Regions from separate parts of the Paenibacillus sp. MB22_1 genome, predicted to be linked through region 2. Evidence: riboswitches for the same ligand, from Rfam matches in the RefSeq annotation. Region 2 holds a riboswitch; each other region holds the start of a gene.
The links. Region 2 has a riboswitch for cyclic di-AMP ahead of ACL02P_RS11600 (C40 family peptidase). Riboswitches for the same ligand answer to the same signal wherever they lie in the genome.
Positions count from the first base shown of each region.

Region 1: it holds a riboswitch for cyclic di-AMP, as region 2 does, so the genes downstream of both, ACL02P_RS12570 (TrkH family potassium uptake protein) here and ACL02P_RS11600 (C40 family peptidase) in region 2, are expected to answer to the same signal.
Region 3: it holds a riboswitch for cyclic di-AMP, as region 2 does, so the genes downstream of both, ACL02P_RS19735 (APC family permease) here and ACL02P_RS11600 (C40 family peptidase) in region 2, are expected to answer to the same signal.

Region 1 covers NZ_JBLADV010000002.1:196,193-203,647, forward strand. Annotated here, with positions in the region: gene ACL02P_RS12550 (succinate dehydrogenase cytochrome b558 subunit) at 1-577, opposite strand, end outside; gene ACL02P_RS12555 (LysR family transcriptional regulator) at 861-1,772, shown strand; gene ACL02P_RS12560 (ArsB/NhaD family transporter) at 1,872-3,152, opposite strand; gene ACL02P_RS12565 (potassium channel family protein) at 3,195-3,857, opposite strand; gene ACL02P_RS12570 (TrkH family potassium uptake protein) at 3,875-5,218, opposite strand; cyclic di-AMP (ydaO/yuaA leader) riboswitch at 5,286-5,448, opposite strand; gene ACL02P_RS12575 (CPBP family intramembrane glutamic endopeptidase) at 5,798-7,455, shown strand, end outside.
Region 2 covers NZ_JBLADV010000002.1:736-8,190, reverse strand. Annotated here, with positions in the region: gene spoIIP (stage II sporulation protein P) at 1-425, shown strand, start outside; gene ACL02P_RS11605 (heavy metal translocating P-type ATPase) at 568-2,703, opposite strand; cyclic di-AMP (ydaO/yuaA leader) riboswitch at 3,104-3,238, shown strand; gene ACL02P_RS11600 (C40 family peptidase) at 3,243-3,713, shown strand; gene ACL02P_RS11595 (BlaI/MecI/CopY family transcriptional regulator) at 3,913-4,344, shown strand; gene ACL02P_RS11590 (IS1380 family transposase) at 4,836-6,164, shown strand; gene ACL02P_RS11585 (M56 family metallopeptidase) at 6,246-6,809, shown strand; partial or broken gene asnB (asparagine synthase (glutamine-hydrolyzing)) at 6,901-7,455, shown strand, end outside.
Region 3 covers NZ_JBLADV010000002.1:1,697,634-1,705,088, forward strand. Annotated here, with positions in the region: gene ACL02P_RS19725 (methyl-accepting chemotaxis protein) at 1-868, shown strand, start outside; gene ACL02P_RS19730 (threonine aldolase family protein) at 1,082-2,197, shown strand; cyclic di-AMP (ydaO/yuaA leader) riboswitch at 2,437-2,617, shown strand; gene ACL02P_RS19735 (APC family permease) at 2,775-4,592, shown strand; gene ACL02P_RS19740 (fructose-specific PTS transporter subunit EIIC) at 4,641-6,608, opposite strand; gene ACL02P_RS19745 (BglG family transcription antiterminator) at 6,727-7,455, opposite strand, start outside.

The DNA.
Region 1 (7,455 bases), 200 kb from region 2:
TAGCAACGATCGCGAACAAGCCCATGCAAATATAGGAGGACACACGTTGCGACCGCGGGCCGACTGTCACGCCCCAGCTGACGAGGAACGACCACAATCCATTCGTAAAGTGGAAGGCCGCCGACACGACCCCAATGATATACAACGTGAAGAGAAGCGGGTTGCTGACGATCTCATGCATCAAGCCGCCCAATTCCTCATGCTCCACATTGCCCAGCGCTACCTGTACACGGGTCTCCACCACGTGCCAGATCACGAACACAAACGCGATAACGCCGGTAATCCGCTGCAACAAATAACGCAGGTTGCGCTCGGTTGGGAACCGCCGATTGTTCGGCTTCGCCTGAAACGCAATATAAAGCCCGTAAACCCCGTGATACAAGAGCGGCAGCCAGATCCCAAAAATCTCCAAAACCAAGACGAGCGGCAGGCTGTTCAGGAACGCGACAGCTTCCCTAAAGCCTTCGCTCCCGCCTTCCACCGCCGAAAAGTTGGTGATCATGTGCTCCAGCAGGAAAAATCCCAGCGGAATGACGCCCAGCAGCGAGTGCAGTTTTCTGGAATAAAACCCTTTCATAAATGCGTATACCCCTTTCTCATTCCATCATCCGTTTCAACTTGCGCAATTTCACTCAAGATTCGACCTTACGGGGGCGCGGAGGTTGAATATGATAAATACCACACCGCAGTCGGTAAAACCCCTTTGTACCTCCAGTTACTTGTGAACAACTTGTGTCACTTTTCATGTTACTCCTTTTTATCTTATAATGGAATTGCAATATATTTATTAATCATTATAACAAATTCGCATAAGCTAACCTGTCGAATCTTGTCCTTCACCCAGAAAAAGGAGGTAACCCATGCTGGAAGAGTTGCTGGTGTTCACCACCGTCGTGGAGCAATCCAGTTTGAACAAAGCATCCAAGCTGTTAAACCTGTCCCAGCCCGCCCTTTCGCGGAAAATCGCCAAGTTGGAGGAGGAGTGGGGGGTCTCCCTGTTTCACCGCAAAGGGAAAAGACTCGAGCTGACCCGCGTCGGGCAGGAAGCTTACCAATATGCGCTGGAACAGCGGCAACGCCACCAGAACTTCCTGCAGACCGTGTCCCGAATCAAGGCAGCGGAGCGCCGTATCGTCACGTTAGGCGCCAGCCTGACGACGATCCAAACCACCCTGCCGCCGCTCGTGACCTCATTAATGGAGAAGTTTCCAGATATCGAATTGAAGCTCGTTACCGGCAAAACCCATGAAATCGTCTCTTATGTCCGCGAGAAGAGAGTGGACTTCGGCGTCGTGGCCTCCCTGGTGAACGAGACGGGCTTGAAATGCTTGCCGCTGTTCAAAGACCACCTCGAGTTGGTCGTTCCCAAAGGGCATGAGCTAGCCGCCGCCGGGCAGAAGCGCCGTCTGATCATGGACGATCTGAACGGTCGGCCGATGATCGTATTTTCCAAGGGAACTTGGTATCGCCGGCTGATCGACGACCTGTTTGGACGCTACAGCATCGTGCCCGATATTCGCATGGAAATCGATTCGTTTGAAGCGATCGTCCGCCTGCTGCCGATCTGTAAAGCAGCCGCGCTATTGCCCAAATCGTACCTGCGTATGCCGCTGCTGCGGGATAACGGCCTGCTGACCGTGCCGATTCCAGAACTGGCCCAGACACGGCGCGAAACCTGTCTCGTATATGGCGACAAATCGGAGCTGACGAGCGAAACGAAGGAATGGATCACGCAAATCCGCGAAACCCTCGTGAAAGAATTGCCGCTCTAACGCCACCATGATCCACCCGAACCTAAACAGCTATTCGTTACACCAAAAAAGCTGCCGCTCCTTCAGGCTAAAACCTGGATTAGCGGCAGCTTGTCTATTTTAAATGAAGTATCGCAAATAAACGTAGAGGCTGGAGATCAAAATGGTGACGATCATCAGCGGCAGCCCGTATTTCAAATATTTTAGGAAGCTGATCGGTTCCCCTTCCTTGGCGGACATCCCAGCAGCGATCAAATTGGCGCTGGCTCCGATTAATGTTCCGTTTCCACCGAGACAAGCGCCAAGCGATAGGCTCCACCATAGCGGCTCCAGGTGCTGAATCCCCATTCCGCCCATGTCTTGGATCATCGGAATCATCGTCGCCACCAGCGGAATATTGTCGATAAACGCCGACGCCAAAGCACTCAGCCAGAGGATCAGCATCGAGGTGGTTAGCGGATCGCCTCCAGTCAGGCGCATCACCTCTTCGGCCACTCTCGTAATGATTCCCGTTTCAACCAACCCTCCGACCAATACGAACAAACCCACGAAAAAGAAGATGGTGGGCCATTCCACCGAACGGAAGGCTTGTTCCATCACGTGCTCGCCGGTCATGAGCAGCAGCAAGAAGGCGCCAGCCAGCGCAATAGTAGCCGTTTCCAGATGTATGTATTGATGAAGGAAAAAGCCCAACAAGGTCAACCCCAAGGCGATCAGGCATTGGGTGAGCAGCTTTTTCTCCGTAATCAAGCCCTCCAGACTGATCTCCATCAAGCTCTGTTGATGAGCATAAGCCTTTTTCAACTCTTTGCGGAAGATCACGATCACAAGCGGCAGAATCACTGCCAAAATGATCAACACGACTGGCGTCAAATTTTGCATGAAGGCTACGAAGGTCAGTTCCTTCACGGCGCTGCCAATCATAATGTTGGGAGGGTCTCCGATTAAAGTCGCCGTCCCGCCGATATTCGTGGCAAGAATCATAGAAAAGAGGTAAGGGAACGCCTGAACCCTCAACCTCCGCGTAATGCTAAATGCCACCGGGACCATCAAAATAATGGTCGTTACGTTATCCAGGAATGCCGAACCTATCGCGGTGATCAGCGCCAGCAACCACAGCAGAGTGATCGGATTGCCTTTGGCCAGCTTGGCCGTCCATATGCCGATGTACGTGAATAAACCGGTCTTGGCTGTCGTATTCACGATGATCATCATCCCGATCAAGAGTCCCAGCGTATTAAAATCAATATGATGCACTGCGCTCTCCTGATCAAGGATGCCAAAGATTATCATGAACGCCGCACCAGCCATAGCCAGCACCGTTCGGTGAATTTTCTCAGATATAATGAGTGCGTAGGTCAGCAAAAAAATGATTAAAGCCCAAATGGCCTGTTGTTCCATACTTCTCTCCGTTCCATGCTAGTAAGCCATCTTACCATCTTATTAAGGATTGATGATTGATTCAAATTGCTCGATATTTTTCTTTGCTCCTATAATAACCATAATGTCGCCTTCATTTAACTGATCCATCGCAGTGGGAGCAACCAAAATACCGCCATTGCGGTGAATCGCCACGATGCTGCAGCCAAAGCGTGCCCGCATATTGAGGTCACCTATGCTTTTATGGTTCAAGCAAGTGGGAACTTTCATTTCTACGATGCTGTATTCCTTCGACAGTTCAATATAATCCAGCAAATTTGGAGTAACCAGCTGATGGGCCACACGAACCCCCATGTCGCGTTCTGGATAAATCACCCGATCCACCCCCAGCTTCTCCAGAGCTCGGCCGTGCAGAAGCGAGATCGCTTTGGCAACTACCGTTTTAATGCCAAGATCTTTGAGGAGAATAGCTGCCAGGATGCTCATTTGAATGTCGGTGCCAATCGCTACGATCCCGCAATCGAAATTACGAACCCCCAGCGACTTCAGCACCTCTTCTTCTGTAGCATCGGCGACAACCGTATGCGTGAGCCGATCGCTAAGTTCTTCCACGATCTCTTCATTCCGGTCGATGCCCAGAACCTCATATCCTAACTCCATCAATTCCAAGGCCAGACTCGAGCCGAAGCGCCCCAAGCCGATGATCACAAACTGCTGCTTTTTCATTTTTGCCCGTTTTCCCCTTATCCAATAATGATTTTGCCTTCTGGATGGCGGTACAGCTCTTTTCCTTTCTTCGGACCGAGCGCATAAGCAAGCGTCAGCGGCCCGAGCCGACCGGCGAACATGGTGAAGCTGATGATAATTTTACCGATAACCGTTAGTTTCCCCGTCAACCCCATCGTAAGTCCGACCGTGCCGAAAGCCGAAGTGGTTTCAAACAAAATCGATAAAAAGCTCGCGTCCTCCGTGGTAGACAATACCATTGCCACTGCTAAGACCAGGAATAAGGCAAGCATCGTGATCGTAAGCGCCTTAAAGACCCGTTCCCCGGCCATCCGGTACCTGAACAGGACTAGGTCAGTCCTTCCGCGAATCATCGAACCAACCGAGCCGACCAGAATCGTAAATGTGGTCGTCTTAATTCCGCCCCCCGTAGAGCCTGGGGAGGCCCCGATAAACATCAGGATGATCATGAAGAATTGCGTTGCCTGCCGTAATGACCCAATATCCAGCGTGTTGGCTCCCGCCGTACGCGGCGTCACCGATTGGAAAAACGAACCCCAGATCTTGCCGCTCCAACTGAGCTGAGCAAGCGTACGCGAGTTCGTGAACTCAAAGATGAAAATGACTAACGCCCCGATCACGATCAGCACCGACGTCATCGACAATACCACCTTCGAATGCAACGACAGCTTCCGCCGCTTCCGAAACTCGAATACGTCGGACAGTACGATAAATCCGATCCCGCCCGAGACGATCAGAAACATCGCAACGAAGTTCACGATCGGATCAGCAACGTACTTCGTGAAGCTTTGATATTCACCAAACAGGTCAAACCCTGCATTATTGAACATCGAGACCGCGTGCCAAACTCCGAAATACAGCGCCCTACCAATCGGCATATCGAATGACCATCGAATCGCAAACATCAGCGCCGCACTGGATTCAATAACGAGCGAATACAACAGAACTTTGCGGATTAACCGTACGATTCCTTCCACAGAGTTTTGGTTCATCGCTTCTTGGAGGATGAGACGGTCTTTTAGCGATATTTTTCGTTTCAGGACAAGGGAGAACAAAGTGGCCATGGTCATAAACCCAAGCCCCCCAATCTGGATCAGCAGGACGATCACGACTTGTCCAAAGGTTGAAAAATAGGTCCCGGTATCAACCACGACCAACCCCGTAACACAGGTTGCTGAAGTAGCCGTGAACAGTGCGTCGACGAACGGGAGTGTTTCCCCGGTCGTACTGGAAATCGGCAGCATGAGCAGTAGCGCACCCAGCAAAATAATGATCGCAAACCCAGTCACCAATATCTGCGGCGGAGAAAGGTTAATTTTCTTGGTATGCAACGCGTTCACCTCATCATCGTTCTGAAAAAAACACAAAAGAAAAAAAGCACTGGAAATCCAATGCCTTTCGGTGTTTGGTTCCTGATGCACAGGCCTACGAGGTTAGCTGACGGATTCGGACATGCCCAGTTGCCCTATTCGCGGAACATATCCCCTTGCTGGGAGTTGAAGCTCCGTGAAATTCACCCCAAAATATACGGTTCCCCCGTTTTCGTTGCGAAATTCGGCCAATCTTTTCAATTGTTTTCAATCATTTTTCGTCAAATGGATTATATCCCTTATTCCGTCCCGCCACAAAGCTCTATTTTCAAGAAAAAGACCAGAAAAGGACGAAATCAGGGATTGTGCAGATTAAGTTCGCCCCCAATCTAAATGATGCGTAGACTTGCCGAAGTTTTTGCCGTTTCTCGTCAATTTTGCCCTCCGTCTGGCGCAGGGGGGATAGCTGTGTTATCTTTACTTTGACGTACTTGAGGGAAAAACATACCTCATAATATAAGAAGAGTACGTGTTCCCGATTTCATTCAACTTAATAACAAAGGAGTTTTGCGAGTGAGTTCCCCTTTGACGTCAAATGGCCGCCGCAGGATGAAGACCAAAAATCTGTGGCTGCTGGCCGCCCTAGGATTCATTGTGTTCGTCGCCGTTCAACTGTTTCCGACCACCGATTCGGAGTCCTTGCAGCTGCAGCAAGCAAATGAGGTGATCAGCAAACCGGAAGCAGCTGCCCATGCAAGTGAATTTGTCCAATCCGTACTTGGGATCGACCTGCCGAATCCCACGAAGGATAAAGCATTGATTACATACGAAACGCGTTCCGATCTGTTTGGTTACTTAACCAAAGCCGATCTGCTCGCCCCATACTTAAAAACGTATGACAAGCAATTTCCATATGACGTATTTCGTGTCCGTTACACGGACCCCACCGAATCGTTAAGCGCCGTGACCGTGGATGTCCATATGACCACCGGTCAAGTCGTCGGCTTCGAGGAGATCAGTTCCTCCAGCAACGCCACCAAGCAGATGATGCTTGATGTAGGATCGGAAACCACCGATTCCATGAAGGCATGGGAGGGGGATTTAACGTTAGCGGAGAAAGAAGAGCTGGCACAGCCTTACCTGAACGCCTTTGGATTTAAACCAAGCGATCTGGAGCTGGCCTCCGGTGAAGGGGATGTGGGCCTCCTCTACCATATCAATGGCTACACGTTAGGCGAATCGCAAGCGGAAATCAAGCTCAGCTTCGAATACGGCAAGGTTTCCTCGTTGGAGAGCTATTTTACCGTACCGCAGGCTCATCAGGACTACGTCGCCGGACAGACGAAAATCGCCAGCTGGCTCACCTATGCCGGATACGCCCTGTTGACGTTCGTGCTGGCGATTCTGGCGATCGTCTACAGCGCGCTGACGCGGGCCCATACCTCGTTTAAGCGGGGTATTTTCCTGGCTTCGGCTTACTTCGTGCTATCCACGATTGGAACGATCAACATGATCCCCGTGTTCCAAAAAGACGGTCTTGAATCCGGCGTGCTCATCTTTGGCCTCTTCTTCCAAGGTCTGGTGACGTTGTTCCTCGCCGCTTCCGTGTACTTCTCGCTGGTGGGCGGCGATGGACTGTGGCGGAAGAACGGCATCAACTTGTGGGCGCGATCACGGGAAGAAGGGTACGGCCGTTCCATCCTGACCTCCGTGGCTGACGGGTATGCCTGGGCATTGATCCTGTTAGGCGTTCAATCCGTTGTTTTCTTCATTTTAGAGCAAACGATTCATACCTGGTCCACGACCGATGCGACGCAATCGCCTTACAACATGGTGTACCCGCTATTGTTTCCGCTGCTGGCTTGGGTGGCAGGGATCGGAGAAGAAGCGGTGTATCGCTTGTTCGGGATCCCAATGCTGAAGAAAATGTTCCGCAGCACCTTTATCGCCTGCCTGCTGTCGACCTTAATCTGGGCGTTTGGCCACACGTTGTATCCGATTTATCCGGTCATTTCGCGCCCGATCGAATTAACCTTTATCGGACTGCTGTTCAGCTTCGTGTTCCTGCGCTACGGCTTCGCGACCGTTGTCTTCTCGCACGTCATCTTCGACAGCATCCTGATGTCGCTGAGCCTGATGTTTATGGGCGGAGCGCTGAACATCGTCGCCGGGTTGTTCTACATCGCCTTGCCGGCGATCGTTGCGTATGTGATTTACTTGTTTAACCCGCCAAGCAAGGAGCGGAAGACCCCGACGCCGCAACAAAA
Region 2 (7,455 bases):
ACGCCTATTCAAAGGCTACATTGAGCAAGGAGCTCTTTAAACATAAATCCATTGAATATGTATTTGATATACATCGAGATTCGGAATCAAAAAGCAAAACAACCATACTGTACAACAATGTGAATTACGCTCAGTTATATTTTGTTGTTGGACGGGATAATCCCAATTGGAAACAAATCAAGAAATTTGCAGCCCGGCTACAAAATAAATTAAATGAAAAAATACCTGGAATCTCCAAGGGGATTTACCAAAAGGATCACTCCAGCGGGAATGGACAATATAATCAATCACTTGCCGAATATAGCGCGCTTATTATTGAAATCGGCGGTGTTGAAAATGCATTAGAAGAAAATTATCGTACGATATCGATTTTGGCTGATGCGATTCATGAAATTTGGCATGAAGATCATAACTCAGCCATTTAAGAAACATGATCGGATAATGCTCTACTGACCTCGGGCCGATGGACAAGCTTCATGTAAATATTTTGAATATGGGAACTTCATGATTCAAAGTTTTGATACATTCCTGAGCAAAAACTCCTGCCTAAATGGCAGGAGTTTTTGCTTACAGTTTCAGTAATTTAGCATTGATGGCTACAATGACGGTGCTTAAAGACATCAGGATGGCGCCAACTGCAGGATCGAGAACAATGCCAAACGGCAATAGAACACCTGCAGCAAGTGGGATGGCAACGATGTTATAACCAGTCGCCCACCATAAGTTTTGCATCATTTTACGATAGGTCACCCTGGAAAGCTTAATGATATTGACGACGTCTTGCGGATTGCTCTTGATAAGCACGACGTCAGCAGTCTCAATCGCAACATCAGTACCGGCACCGATCGCGATCCCTAAATCTGCCTTGGCAAGCGCTGGAGCATCGTTAACCCCATCACCGGTCATCGCTGTACGCAAACCTTCTTTTGCTTGAATCTGGTCGATTTTATCCGACTTTTGATGGGGGAGAACCTCGGCGAAGATTTCATCCAAGCCTAGCTGCTTGCCGACATATTGGGCCACCTTCTGGTTATCCCCCGTTAACATGATGGATTTAACCCCCATATCATTTAGTTCTTGAACGGCATCTTTGGCAGTGTCTCGGATCATATCTGCCAGTGCGATCATCCCTGCCACTTGACCATCAACGAGGATAAAGACAACGGTTTTACCCTCTTGCGACCATTGATTAAAGCGTTCCTCATCAAATGAAAGGCGCTTCTCCTTTACGTATACAGGACTTACCCCCATAATTTCCTTGCCGTCCACAATCCCTTGAAGGCCACTGCCCGGGAGTGCTTTGAAGTCAGTCACTTCTTTAAGTTGAATCCCTTTTTCCTTTGCAGCTTTTGTAATGCCTCTGGCGATTGGATGCTCGGAATGTGTCTCCACGCTTGCTGCATAGGTAAGAAGTTCCGTCTCGGAGGACGCGTTACCGAGATGGATATTTGTAATCCCGAATTCCCCTTTAGTTAAAGTTCCTGTTTTATCAAACACAATGGCTTGGATATTCCGCGCACCTTCAAATGCGGTTCGGTTGCGTATCAGGAGTCCGTTCTTTGCGGCAAGCGATGTCGAAGTTGCAATGACAAGTGGAGCGGCGAGCCCTAACGCATGTGGACATGCAATTATCAGCACGGTAACCATACGTTCCAAAGCAAAAGAGATCGGATACCCTAGTGTAATCCATGCGGCAAAGGTGAGAATCCCTACCACCAAGGCACCATAAAAGAGCCACTTAGCGGCACGGTTCGCCAGATCCTGAGCTCGGGACTTGGAAGCCTGGGCTTCTTGAACGAGTGCAATTACTTGCGATAGGTATGTCTCTTTGCCTACGCTCTGAACGGAAATCTTGACAGAGCCCTGACCGTTAATGGAGCCGCCAATAACTTGGTCGCCTACTTGCTTGGCATTCGGTACGGATTCGCCGGTTAGCATCGACTCATCAATCAAGGTTTCGCCTTCAGTAATCTGACCGTCGATCGGAACTTTTTCCCCCGGTTTGACGAGTACGATATCGCCTTTTTTAAGTTCAGTGACATCGATTTCGATAATCTCGCCTTTTTCTTTTACCAAATGTGCATCGGAAGGCATAAGTTTGGCGAGCTCCTCTAAAGCTTTAGAGGCCCCCATGATGGACTTCATCTCAATCCAATGCCCGAGCAGCATAATGTCGATTAATGTAGCAAGCTCCCAGAAAAAATCGGTTGTGGTGAGACCGAAAGTAGAGCTTGTACTATATACATACGCAACAACGATGGCGAGACAGATGAGAGTCATCATTCCAGGGTTTTTAGCGGAAAGCTCATCCTTAAGGCCTTTAATAAAAGGCCAGCCCCCATAGAAGAACACAAACGAGGACAATAGAAAAAGAAGGTACGTATCCCCTGGAAATCGCCAGTTTACGCCCATAAACATTTGAATCATTGGGGAAATGATCAGGATCGGAATCGTGACAATTAAGGAAATATAGAAACGCTTTTTAAAATTTTCAACCATATGCCCATGATGTCTGGAATGATCATGTCCGCCAGCGTGCATGCCATGGTTTACATGTCGGTGCTCATCATGCTGATGATGGTGCTCGTGTTCATCATGTTGTAAATGTTGGTGTTCGTTGGGTTCGTGGTGTAGTTCTTTATGTTGATGTTCAGAGGAATGTTGGGAATGATCGCTTTGATCATGTTTATGATTGTTATTCATGATCTTGCTCCTTCGCATTTTTATTTATTTTTAAGTAATTAATTTAACCTTTTTTGATATTTTTAATCACCTTCCGGTTCTTATTCCAACATCAACGTATTGTAGAAGAGAGGAAGAGAAAAATAAGCAGTTGCTAAGGACATATTCACTATGTAAGAAGGGAAGCTAAATAATTAAAATATTGTAACCCTACAAATTGTAGTATAAATATGGTACATTATAATGTCAATTTTCGGCGCGGTTTTATTTTATAAAAAATCATTTAGTTCGACATTTCAAATAACTCTCGAAAGCCTTTAGCAAGTGATTTAAGCCATTCATATCACGGTTTTTGTACTTCTAAAAAAATAAGGATTGACAAAATAACAGAAAATAGACTACATTATGTAGGGTTACAAAAAATTAATTTTTGCCGAATTTCTTAACAGAAAACGGGGGAACCACTTTTGGGTGAATTATTCTTTTCGTAAAAAAGAATATAGGGAACCTTCTACCGAACCCTCAGCTAACTCCGTAGGCATCGAAGGGAGACTACATATTTGAAAAAACTGATCTTATCGGCATTAGGTGCAGCACTTATTTTTTCAGCAAGCGCTACCAGTTCCTTTGCTAGTTCGGTCAAACTTGAAAATGAAGTGGATAAAGTCGTGGGGACGCCTTACCTGTATGGAGGTACAACAGTAGCTGGTTTTGATTGCTCGGGTTTTATTTTATATATTTTTGATAAGTTCAAATTGGATTTGCCTCGTACGTCAAAAAGCCAGGCAAAAGAGGGAACTCCGGTGGATCAGGACAATCTTCGAGCTGGAGACTTGGTATTTTTTAATACGGATGGGAAGGGGATTTCTCATGCAGGCATCTATATCGGCGACAATAAGTTTGCACACTCTTCAAGTAGTAAAGGTGTAAGAATAAGCAGTTTGTCAGAATCTTATTATAAAAATCGGTATGTTACTGCAAGACGTGTTGTGAGTGAGCAGAGTTACCTTAAAATGATTGGTGAAGAATAACCTTTAAAAGGACAAGCTATAGTTATGGGCTTGTCCTTCTATTTTTCGAATATGATCATCCAAAGAGGACGATCATATTCATAATTTGACCAAAGAAGATTTATTAACTACAATGTGTAGTATGTTAGACTTACAGCAGTTGTTGATTCTGGTCCAAGATAGGACTTTAAGAGTCAATTTTGGATGAAAGGGTGTAAGCATGTCTGTTAAACGTATGTATTTAAACGAGGAGGGGCTAAATCGCTTTTTTGGTTCTCTAGAAGCTCAAATCATGGAGATTATTTGGGAACATAATAGAATAACCATTAAAGAAGTGCAGTCTCTTCTGGATGATGATTTATCTTTCAATGCCGTGATGACGGTGATGAATCGCTTGATTGAAAAAGGGCATCTGAAGAAAGCAACTATAGGGAAGGGAAGAGCAAGACAGAGTTATTTTGAACCTGTACAAAGCAAGGAAGAATTTATTACCGAACAAACGAAAACTGTTACCGTAGGTTTAATTAACGACTATGGGAACTTGATGGTAAATCATATGGTTGATGCGATGCAGCAGGCCGATCCTCAGTTGATGAAGTTATTAGAATCACGTTTAAATGAATGGAAAAAAAATCGCCATGATAACCATTAAAAAGCATTCGATTATTTTTTACTTGATGATCGTCCTTGGTTTGCTCTTTTGGAGTCATATGGCATTTTATGTTCTGCATGAAATTTGGGGTTATTCCATTCAATGGGGAATATTGGAATATTGTCTTTCCGCTCTTGGAGAGACCACAATGATACACCAGTTCATATTAATAGGATTGAATATCATCATTTTATATAGCTTTCTGTCATTTTTTTACATTCTATTCAAACAAGTGTATCTTGAAATACAGTGGAATAAAGAAGTCCAATTCAAATCGGATATTTTGTTGACGGAAGCAATAAACAAAAAATATCAAAGATTTAATGGGAAAATAATAGTTATTAAAGACCATTCATTATTCGCTTTAACTTATGGCCTGAATCCGTGATAAAGGTTCTTTGAAAATTAAAGATAATTGAAGGAAAAAGCACCTCCGGTAAAGAAATTAAAAGAAAATCATAACTTTTCCAATTTCACCTGAGAGGTGCTCTATGAAGATCCAATTTGTCCGCTCGAAAGAGTTAATTCTCTCTACTCACGCCGGTCTTGCAACCGTTGGCGCTTTGCTTGCGCATACTGGACTTAGAAAGCGCCTGAATCATACAAAGATCAAAAGTATGAAAACACCGATTCATTCCCACGCCGATGTCATGAAGAGCTATCTGGGCCTGCTCTGCCAAGGCAAGAGCGACTTTGACCATATTGAGCCGTTTCGAAAAGACGATGTATTCACAATCTGCCTTCAGCTCCAAAAAGTCCCCTCCAGCCCGACTCTTCGCCAGCGTCTTGACGCCGCAGCACAGACGCCGGAATGGAACCGGATTTTACTTGAGGAATCCGCTGATCTCATTCGCAAGGTAAAGGCTCCATTAACAGGGCTGACAGCAGGTGAAAAGGCTTATGCGCCGCTGGATATCGACGTATCTCCTTTCGACAATTCCGGCACAAAGAAAGAAGGCGTATCTCGTACTTACAAAGGGACTGACGGCTATGCTCCCATCTTTGCCTACCTGGGCCAAGAAGGCTATGGCGTTAATGTGGAACTGCGTGAGGGCAGTGTGCATTGCCAGAAGGGAACAGCCGCATTTTTAGAACAGAGCATCGCATACGCCAAACGTGCAACGGACCTGCCGCTGCTCATTCGCATGGACGCTGGAAACGACAGCGCCGAAAATTTGCATGTTTGTCATCGCGAGAAAGCCGACTATATCATCAAGGCCAATCTCCGCAGAGAACCGAAGGAAATGTGGCTGCGCATTGCGGAAACGACGGGAATCGCCTGCCAGCAGCGCGAAGGAAAAGTCGAATATATCGGCGCGATAGAATTTCGCGAAAAGGGATTCGACCGCCCCCTTCGCCAAGTGTTCCACGTCATTCATCGAACGATTGATCGGGATCGACAAGTGTTGCTGTTCCCGGAAATTGAAGTGAGCGTCTATTGGACGTCGCTTCGCTGTGCCCCGTCACGAGTGATTGAGCTTTACCGCGATCATGGGACAAGTGAGCAATTCCACAGCGAAATCAAAACCGATTTGGATTTGGAGCGTCTGCCTGCAGGAAAATTCGCAACGAATGATCTCGTACTGCATGCCGGCTTGTTTGCCTATAACCTTCTTCGAATCATCGGCCAGGAGAGTCTGCGTGAGCATGACTCGCCGATTCGAAACAACGTGCAGCGTCGCCGTATTCGTACGGTTATCCAGAATATTATTTACATGGCGGCAAGATTGGTTCGACATGCGCGAGGTATTCGATTCAATTTCGGCTGCAACAGTCCGTGGTTTCCCGTTATCCGTCGTATTTACTGTGCCTTTACCTGACAGGATGGAATGTTATAGGGGTCAATAAGGCCTTGTCAGCCAAGGTCTGTTTGATCATGCGCTCCATCAGAGTGCGATCTCATTAAACAGTTTGTCAGCGTCAAAAATCGCACATTTTACAATAACAACCAGATTTTCAATCGAGCAATACAAAGCGTCACGGATTCAGGTTATGGATTTATTCGACCGAGAATTGTTATTTCCACCAAAATGCTGGAATGTTTTGATCAAGAAGAAATTACAGCGGTATTGCTACATGAATACGCTCATCTGAAAAGATTCGATCCTCTTCGTTCGTTAATCATAAATATCATAAAGAATAGTCTTCCTTTTGTACCGATCTTTAAAAAAATGCATCATTTTATTCATGTATGGATGGAGATTGATGCCGATCAATATGCCATGAGACACATGGGGTCACCATATGCTTTGGGCAGTGTATTATATAAATGTGCGAGTTCAAATCATCAACGATTCCCCATTGGGGTTGGATTTGCGGATGATCCCATCAATTACCGGATACAAAAATTAATTGAACCGAGTTCTCATATCAAAGTTCCAATACTGGATATTCCCCCTATGGTTATATCTTTTAGTGTATTCATCACATTTAGTGTCATAATGTTACTTAACGGCTGCACATAAAAGCCGTTTTCTTTTTCATTTTAAAACTACGTATTGTAGTATAAAAGATGGTCCAATGATTCATATTTAAAAGCGACAGGAGAATAGATACATGTGTGGAATAGCTGGAATTTTAACGTTTGGAGATAATTCAGGACCAGAAGTCAGTGCGTTGAGAAGAATGATAAATATGATCCAGCATCGTGGACCAGATCAAACGGGGATTCGCATCTTTGAAAATATAGGATTGGGCTTTACCCGTCTTTCTATTTTAGGTATTAATGATGGGAATCAGCCTCTTGCTAACGAAGATCGTTCCCTTTGGTTGGTATTTAACGGTGAGATTTATAATTACAAATCATTGAAGAAAGAACTAGAGAGTCTGGGGCATCGATTTAAAACCAATACGGATTCAGAAGTTGTTCTGCATTTGTATGAGGAATATCAAGAACGTTGCCTTGATAAATTAAGAGGCATGTTTGGATTTGCGATTTGGGATCGAAGAGCAAAATCACTATTTATTGTAAGGGATCACTTCGGAATTAAACCCATTTACTACTATCAGGATAGCAAACGGCTTATCTTTGCCTCCGAGATCAAAAGTATACTGGCTGCTGGGGGAATTCAGCCGATCATTAATCAAAAAAGCTTATTACATTATCTAACG
Region 3 (7,455 bases), 1.7 Mb from region 2:
CCGCATCATTGAGCAGGCGAATGGGCAGATGCACGGAATCAACAAGGGTATCAAGGATTTGCTGAACGTATTTACTCAAAACGCGGAAAGCATGAAGCAAACGGCCATTGCCATTTCGGAGATTACGAACCATTCGCAGACGACAGCAGAACTTGCTAACCAAATTGCCGAGCGGGCCCAATTGGTGATGAATTCCGCAGAAGGCGGGAAGCGTTCGGTGGAATCGATCGTTGAGGCGATTAGTGAGCTGGCGGTGAATACGAAGCACGTCAACAGTGAGGTACTTGGGCTTGAGGAACAGAGTCAGAAAATTACCGAGGTTGTCAGCATTATTCAACAAATTTCCGAACAGACTCACCTGTTATCCCTTAACGCCGCGATTGAAGCGGCCCGGGCCGGGGAAGAGGGCAGAGGGTTCGCGGTGGTAGCCGGACAAATCCGGAAATTAGCCGAGGATACGAACCGCTCCCTGCAGGAAATCAGCAGCTTGGTTGAAGATATGACCGTTCGTACCGGCAGTGTGGTATCTGCGGTTGCCCAGACGGAAGAGAAGGTTCAGCAGGGCGTAACGCAATCGGAGAACGTGAAGATCAATATCGAGCAAATCATGGACAATATGGAGAACACCTTCGCCATGTTGAACGATATTTCCGATGGGGTTACCACCCAAGCCGCAGCGCTGGAGGAAATGACTGCAACGCTGGAGGATGTGAACACCACGATCGAGTCTGGCTTGCAAGTGTCCGGCGATATCCAAGATCAGCTTGGTACGCAGGAACGGATCTTCGGTGATATCGAGAAGACCTCCTGTAAGTTGGTCGAACTGTCCGAGAATATGAACGGATTGACGAACGTGTTTAAGCTATAATCCATCAATACGGCATTAGAAAGGGCGTCTGATTTTTACAGACGTCCTTTTTCTTCCTTCCTTCTGAACGAAAGGGATAATTCTGTAAGGAGGCTTTCAAGACCTATACCGCCCAATCCATCCAAATCATCGATTCCTGCTTCAAATGGCGCTATAATAAGCATGATCATACTGAAATTAGACAGACAGCGTGGGAGAGGAGCGGTGAGGAGCATGTATGGAAATGATGGGGTACTGGATAGGCGGACACTGAAGGCGGCCTTTGACCGGACGGTTTATCAAGTGGTGGGCCACGGAAAACGGAATGTAGAGGTGCTGAAGCAGGCTTTTGCCGAGATCAGCGGCGGGGTAGACAGCGACATGTACGGTACAGGACAAGCGCTGGAAGCCTTCGAAAGGAAAATGGCTGCGGTGCTCGGCAAGGAGTCGGCTGTATTTTTTCCGAGCGGCACGATGGCGCAGCAAATTGCTTTACGGATTTGGTGCGACCGCAAAGGATCGAAACGTGTGGCCTATCATCCTTTATGCCATTTGGAAATTCATGAGGAAGACGGATTAAAGGAACTGCACGGGCTGGAGCCGATTCTCCTGGCGGATAAGGATCGGCTGATTGAGATGGAGGACGTTCGGCAACTGCCGGAGGATGTCTCGTGCCTGCTGCTGGAGCTGCCGCAGCGCGAAATCGGCGGTCAGCTGCCGCCGTTCGCGGAGCTTGAAGCCATTTCCGCCTACTGCCAGGAGCGGGGCATTAAGCTACATCTGGACGGAGCCCGACTGTTCGAAGTGTTGCCTTACTACGAAAAAACCGCCGCAGAGGTTTGCGCCCTGTTCGACAGCGTCTATATCTCGTTCTACAAAGGCATCGGCGGAATCGCCGGAGCCATATTGGCAGGGGATCCGGAGCTGACGAAGGAATCTAAGGTGTGGAAAAGACGCCATGGCGGGGATCTCATCAGCTTGTATCCTTATTTTCTGAGTGCGGATTACTACTATGAGCAGCGCATAGGAAAGATGGGGATGTATTATCGGCAAGCGCAGGAGCTCTCCAGTCTGTTTAATCAATGTCATCGGATGAAGACCGTCCCGGCGATCCCGGTGTCGAACATGTTCCATGTTCATTCGGACGTTCCCAAGGATCGATTGGAGCCCGTGCTGATTGAGGTATATCGGGAAACCGGGGTTGGCTTAACCTCTTTCGTCAAGGAGAAGGCAGATGGGGGAAGTACCTTTGAAATCAGTATCGGAGATCGCTATAGCGAGGTGCCGGAAGATCGGCTGCAGCTGGCGTTCGAGCTGCTGGATAAGAAGTTGAGAGGACTCTCGTTTTAAACCTGTATCGGTTTGAGATCAGAACACCGTAGGAAGCGACTGGATGTCGTCCCTTACGGTGTTTTTTGCATGTATGCTTCGATAATTCAAGCCTGCCCTCAAAAATGAATGCAAGAGGATGATGTATGCGCTTCCTCGAACAAGGTCGATCCCATTTTCCGACCCATTCGCCTTTTCCTCATCTTTACACTTCTTGAGGCGGGGAGTATGATTCATCCGTAGCAATTTGATATGGCGAAAATACCTGATCGCTGAGTTCTTTCTTTATTTCAGAAAGAAACGGGGGAACCAATGAAACGCGTCCAAAAGGGCGGGTTTCCGGGGTGAATCGCTTGATTTGGCCAACTTGGCCAAACTGCGTAGGGCTGCTTTCGTGCCCGAATCCGTCAGCTAACTCCGTAAGCGTCCGAAAGAGGGAATTGTCGCAGTGATCTGCTTGAACTTTTTAAAGCGGCTGCGGGAAGGTCCAACTTTCCTGCGGCCTTTTTGTGTTGTTCGCTGCAGGAATGGGAAGCCTAAAGGACTACGAGCGGATCAGGATTGAAGGCTATTTTGAGAATGAAAAGAGGATTTCATCATGGTAAGCAAACTGAAGCGGGTACTGATCGGCAGACCGATGAAAAGTACCGAAATTGAAGGAGAAAAGCTAAGCAAACTTAAGGCATTGGCCGTATTGTCGTCGGACGCGTTGTCCTCCGTGGCATACGGTACGGAGCAGATTTTGATCGTCCTGATGGCGGCGGGATTTTCCGCGCTCTGGTATTCGATCCCGATCTCGTTTGCGGTACTTGGGCTTCTGTTGATTCTGATTCTGTCGTACCGCCAGACGATTTTCTCCTATCCGACCGGGGGCGGGGCCTATATCGTGGCGATGGATAACCTGGGGCGGTCAACCGGACTGCTGGCCGGCGGCTCGCTGCTTGTTGATTATATACTGACGGTAGCTGTAAGTTCGTCAGCCGGTACAGATGCCATAACATCCGCATTCCCTATGCTGCATGATCAGCGGGTGCTGATCGCCCTCCTGATGATTACTATACTGACCATCATGAACCTGCGTGGGGTCACGGAATCGGCTTCAATGCTGGCGGTTCCGGTATATCTATTTGTGGCCTCCATCTTCGTCCTGATTGTGTCGGGACTCTACAAGTATTGGACTGGCGGGATTCATGCCAGCGCACCGGAGTTCGGGACGGCCGTATCCAACGTCAGCTTGTTCCTGCTGCTCAAGGCGTTCAGTTCGGGGTGCTCGGCCTTAACGGGGGTTGAGGCGGTGTCCAACGCCATTCCGAACTTCAAGCCGCCGGCGGAGCGGAATGCCGCAACCACGCTGGTGATGATGGGTGTCATTCTCTGCACCATGTTTATCGGTATTAGTGCGCTGGCCTATTGGTACGGAATTGCTCCGGATCCGAAGGCCACCGTAATATCTCAAATCGCTGAATCGACCTTTGGGCGCGGGATCTTGTACTACTTGATCCAGGGCATTACAGCGTTAATCCTGTTTCTGGCAGCCAATACGGCTTATTCGGCCTTCCCGCTGCTGGCGTTTATGCTCGCCAAAGATAAATACATGCCGCATGCGTTTATGGTGCGCGGTGACCGGCTTGGCTTTTCAAACGGAATTATCTTCCTGGGCGTAGCCTCGGCGCTGCTGGTTCTTGGATTCCACGGCGACACGGAAAGCCTGATTCCGCTCTATGCGGTTGGGGTATTTATTCCGTTCACCTTGTCCCAGCTGGGGATGATGGTGCGCTGGATCAAGCGCAAGCCGCAAGGTTGGGTGTTCCGGCTTACGATTAACACGATTGGCATGCTGACGACGCTGGGCATTACGCTCATCTTCATCATCACGAAGTTTTCACATGTCTGGTTCGTATTCATCTTCTTGCCGCTCGTGATGTTTATTTTCTACCAGATCCATCGACATTATATCAATATCGCCGACCAGCTTCGGATTGACATCGATAAAGACAAACCTTGCATAAAGGGCAGCACGATCGTCGTGCCGGTGGCGGGCGTTACCCGTGTCGTGATGAACTCGTTAAGCTACGCCAAATCGCTGACGGATAACGTTGTTGCGGTGTATGTCGGATTTGATGATGAGGACATCGAACGGATGGAGAAGAAGTGGGAGGAATGGAATCCGGGGGTTCGGCTCATTACGCTGCGCTCCAGCTTCCGCAGCATTATCCGGCCGCTGATGAAGTTCATTGATACCGTGGAATGGAAAACGGCGGAGACCGATCACATTACCGTCCTGATTCCTCAGTTTATTCCTCGGCACTGGTGGCAGAATATTTTGCATAATCAGTCGAGCTTGTTGCTTAGAGCTTATTTGTTTAACAAGAAAGATATCGTCATTGCGACTGTACCTTATCATTTGCAAAAATAAGCAAATTCCCCCGAAGCCGTCGCAACGGCTCGGGGGACCTTAGTTTAATTATTGAATTTGATCCAGCAGCTGATAAGCTTCCTGTTTGGTTTTCACCTGCAGCAGCTGTTCGCGGAATGCGTCATCCATCAGCTTGCGGGACAGCATTTGCAGAATTTTTAAATGCTCATTGCCTTTGTTTTCGGCAGGGACAGCGATCATAAAGATCAACTTAGCGGGCGTTCCGTCCGCGCTGCTCCAATCCACGCCTTCCGGCTTGATCCCGAATACGACTCTTGGCTTCAGCACCGCCACCGACTTCCCGTGCGGTACGGCGACGTTCATGCCGATCCCGGTAGAGCTTTCTTGCTCGCGCTTCAGAATCGCCTGCTTGAACTCAGCAGAGGAGGTCAGCACACCTTCAGCGTTCAGCTTTGCAATCATTTCGTCGATGATCCCGTCCCGTGTTGACGCGGACAGGGAAGGCTCAATCAGATCCAAACTGATGATATCCGTCAGCTTGCGAACTGTGCTTTGAGCTTCGGCAGCCGGCACGCTTACCGGGCGGACGTTCTCCGCACGTGGCGTTTCCATGGCTGGAGCCGCCTCGTCCGCAGCGCTCGCTTCGGCGAGCTGAGGCTCGACCTGTTCTTTCTTCAGCAATTTGATCATTAAGGCCGTAACGATGGAACCCGCGATGACGGCCACGAAGAACATGAGGACATTGTCAACGGCGCCAAGTACGGCAACGATTGGACCGCCGTGAGCTACGCGGTCGCCGACGCCGCCCAGCATGGCGATGACGGAACCTGTCATCGAGCCGACCATGATGCTGGGAATAACGCGCAGTGGGTCTTGCGATGCGAACGGAATCGCACCTTCGGTGATCCCGAACAAGCCCATCGTAAAGGCGGCTTTGCCGGATTCCCGTTCGGCATTATGGAACTTGCGTTTGAACAAGAACGTTGCCAGGCCCAGACCGATCGGCGGAATACAGATCGCAACGGCGATCGGACCCATGATTTGATAGTTCCCCTCCGCGATCATCGCGGAGCCGAACATGAACGCTACCTTGTTAACCGGACCACCCATGTCGAAGGAGATCATGGCGCCCAGAATCAAGGCCAGCAGAATCGAGCTGGCTCCTTGCATGCTGGCAAGCCAGTTGGTCAGCCATTCAAACACTTGGGCGATCGGGCCGCCAAGCAGGTAAATGAAGGCGAGACCTACGATCAGCGAAGAGAGAACCGGGATGATGATGATTGGCATGATTGGATTGATCGCTTTCGGCACCTTCCACTTCTTGATCCAAAGTGCAACGTAACCCGCCAGGAAACCGGCGATGATCCCGCCGATGAAGCCGGCACCGGCTTCACTTCCGTAGAAGCTGCCATTGGCGGCGATGTAACCGCCGATGATCCCGGGAGCGAGACCCGGCCGGTCGGCGATACTGAACGCGATGAACCCGGCTAGCACCGGTACCATAAACGTAAAGGACGCAGATCCCAGCTTCTCGATGGTTTTCCAGAACGAGTCTTCTGGAATTTGCAGGCCGCCCGGAGTAGGTACGCCGCCGATCGAGAGAGCGATGGCGATCAAGAGACCGCCCACGACGATAAACGGAATCATATACGAGACACCGCTCATCAGGTGGCGATAAAAGGCGTTTTGCTGCTTGGCGCCAGTCTGTTTGGCCGGCGTACCTTCATTGTTATCCTGTCCTTGGTATACCGGCACTTCTCCGCGAATCATCTGTTGGATCAGCGCCTCGGGGTTCCGTATGCCTTCCTGCACACCAACAACGAGCAGCTTCTTGCCGACGAACCGGCGTTTGTCTACCGTTTTGTCGGCCGCGATGATGATGCCGTCCGCTTGGCGGATATCTTCCTCCGTGAATTCGTTTTCCACTCCGATCGAGCCTTGGGTCTCGACCTTCATGGCAATACCTAGCTTGTCGGCGGCTTTTTGCAGATTTTCCGCCGCCATGTACGTATGGGCAATCCCGTTGGGACATGAGGTAATCGCCAGTAGTTTCATGGATGTTTCCTCCTGTAATCAAAGATCGAAATCGTTTACATGACTCATCTTATCGCAAAAGGAACGGCGGAAAAGAACTTTATATTACCGGAAGTTGCGGAAAAACTGATTTTTTTCCCTATAAGCAATTGAGCAGCTCCTCGGGAGTCCGTGCCTGCACGAGCCGCTCAACGGTTGAAGGCTGTTCGCTTAGCAAGGACAGGCGCTGGAACAGTTTTTTCGTCATCTCTTGCTCCTGCGGGGCAAGCGCCAGCATAAATACGACGGACACCTTCTCTTCCTGCCATTCCAACGGCTCTTCCAGGGTGGCAACAGCGATCCGCGAGGTGCGAATCAGCTTCGGATCGCCATGGGGGATTGCGATGCCGCCGCCGATGGTCGTGGACGAGAGCCGTTCCCGCAGCAAAGCCTGATGCGCGTAATCCGGCTCAACGAACCCCTGCTTGGCGAGCTCGTTCCCTAACAGCTCGATCAGCTCGAATCGATGGCCGATGGTCAGGCGCGGGAAGATGAGCGAAGGCTGCGTGTACATGCCCAGAATCGAGCCAGCGTGTTCGGCGTGACCGGATTCTTGGTCCAGCTTGCCGATGAAGTCGGCGATCTTCTGCGTTTCGCCAGTCTCCAGCAGCGGGGATACCGTGATATAGGGGACGTTCACATTCTCCAAAGGAATTGTGGAGATGATAAAGTCAACCGAATGGTGAGCCAAATACCCGGGGAGATCGGCTTTCCGAACGGAATCCAATACATGCAGTTCGGGGAACTTCCGCTCCAGCTTGCTGCGCAAGATCTGCGACATGCCCACCCCCATATGGCAGACAGTCACGATTCGCTTCCTTACCTCAGC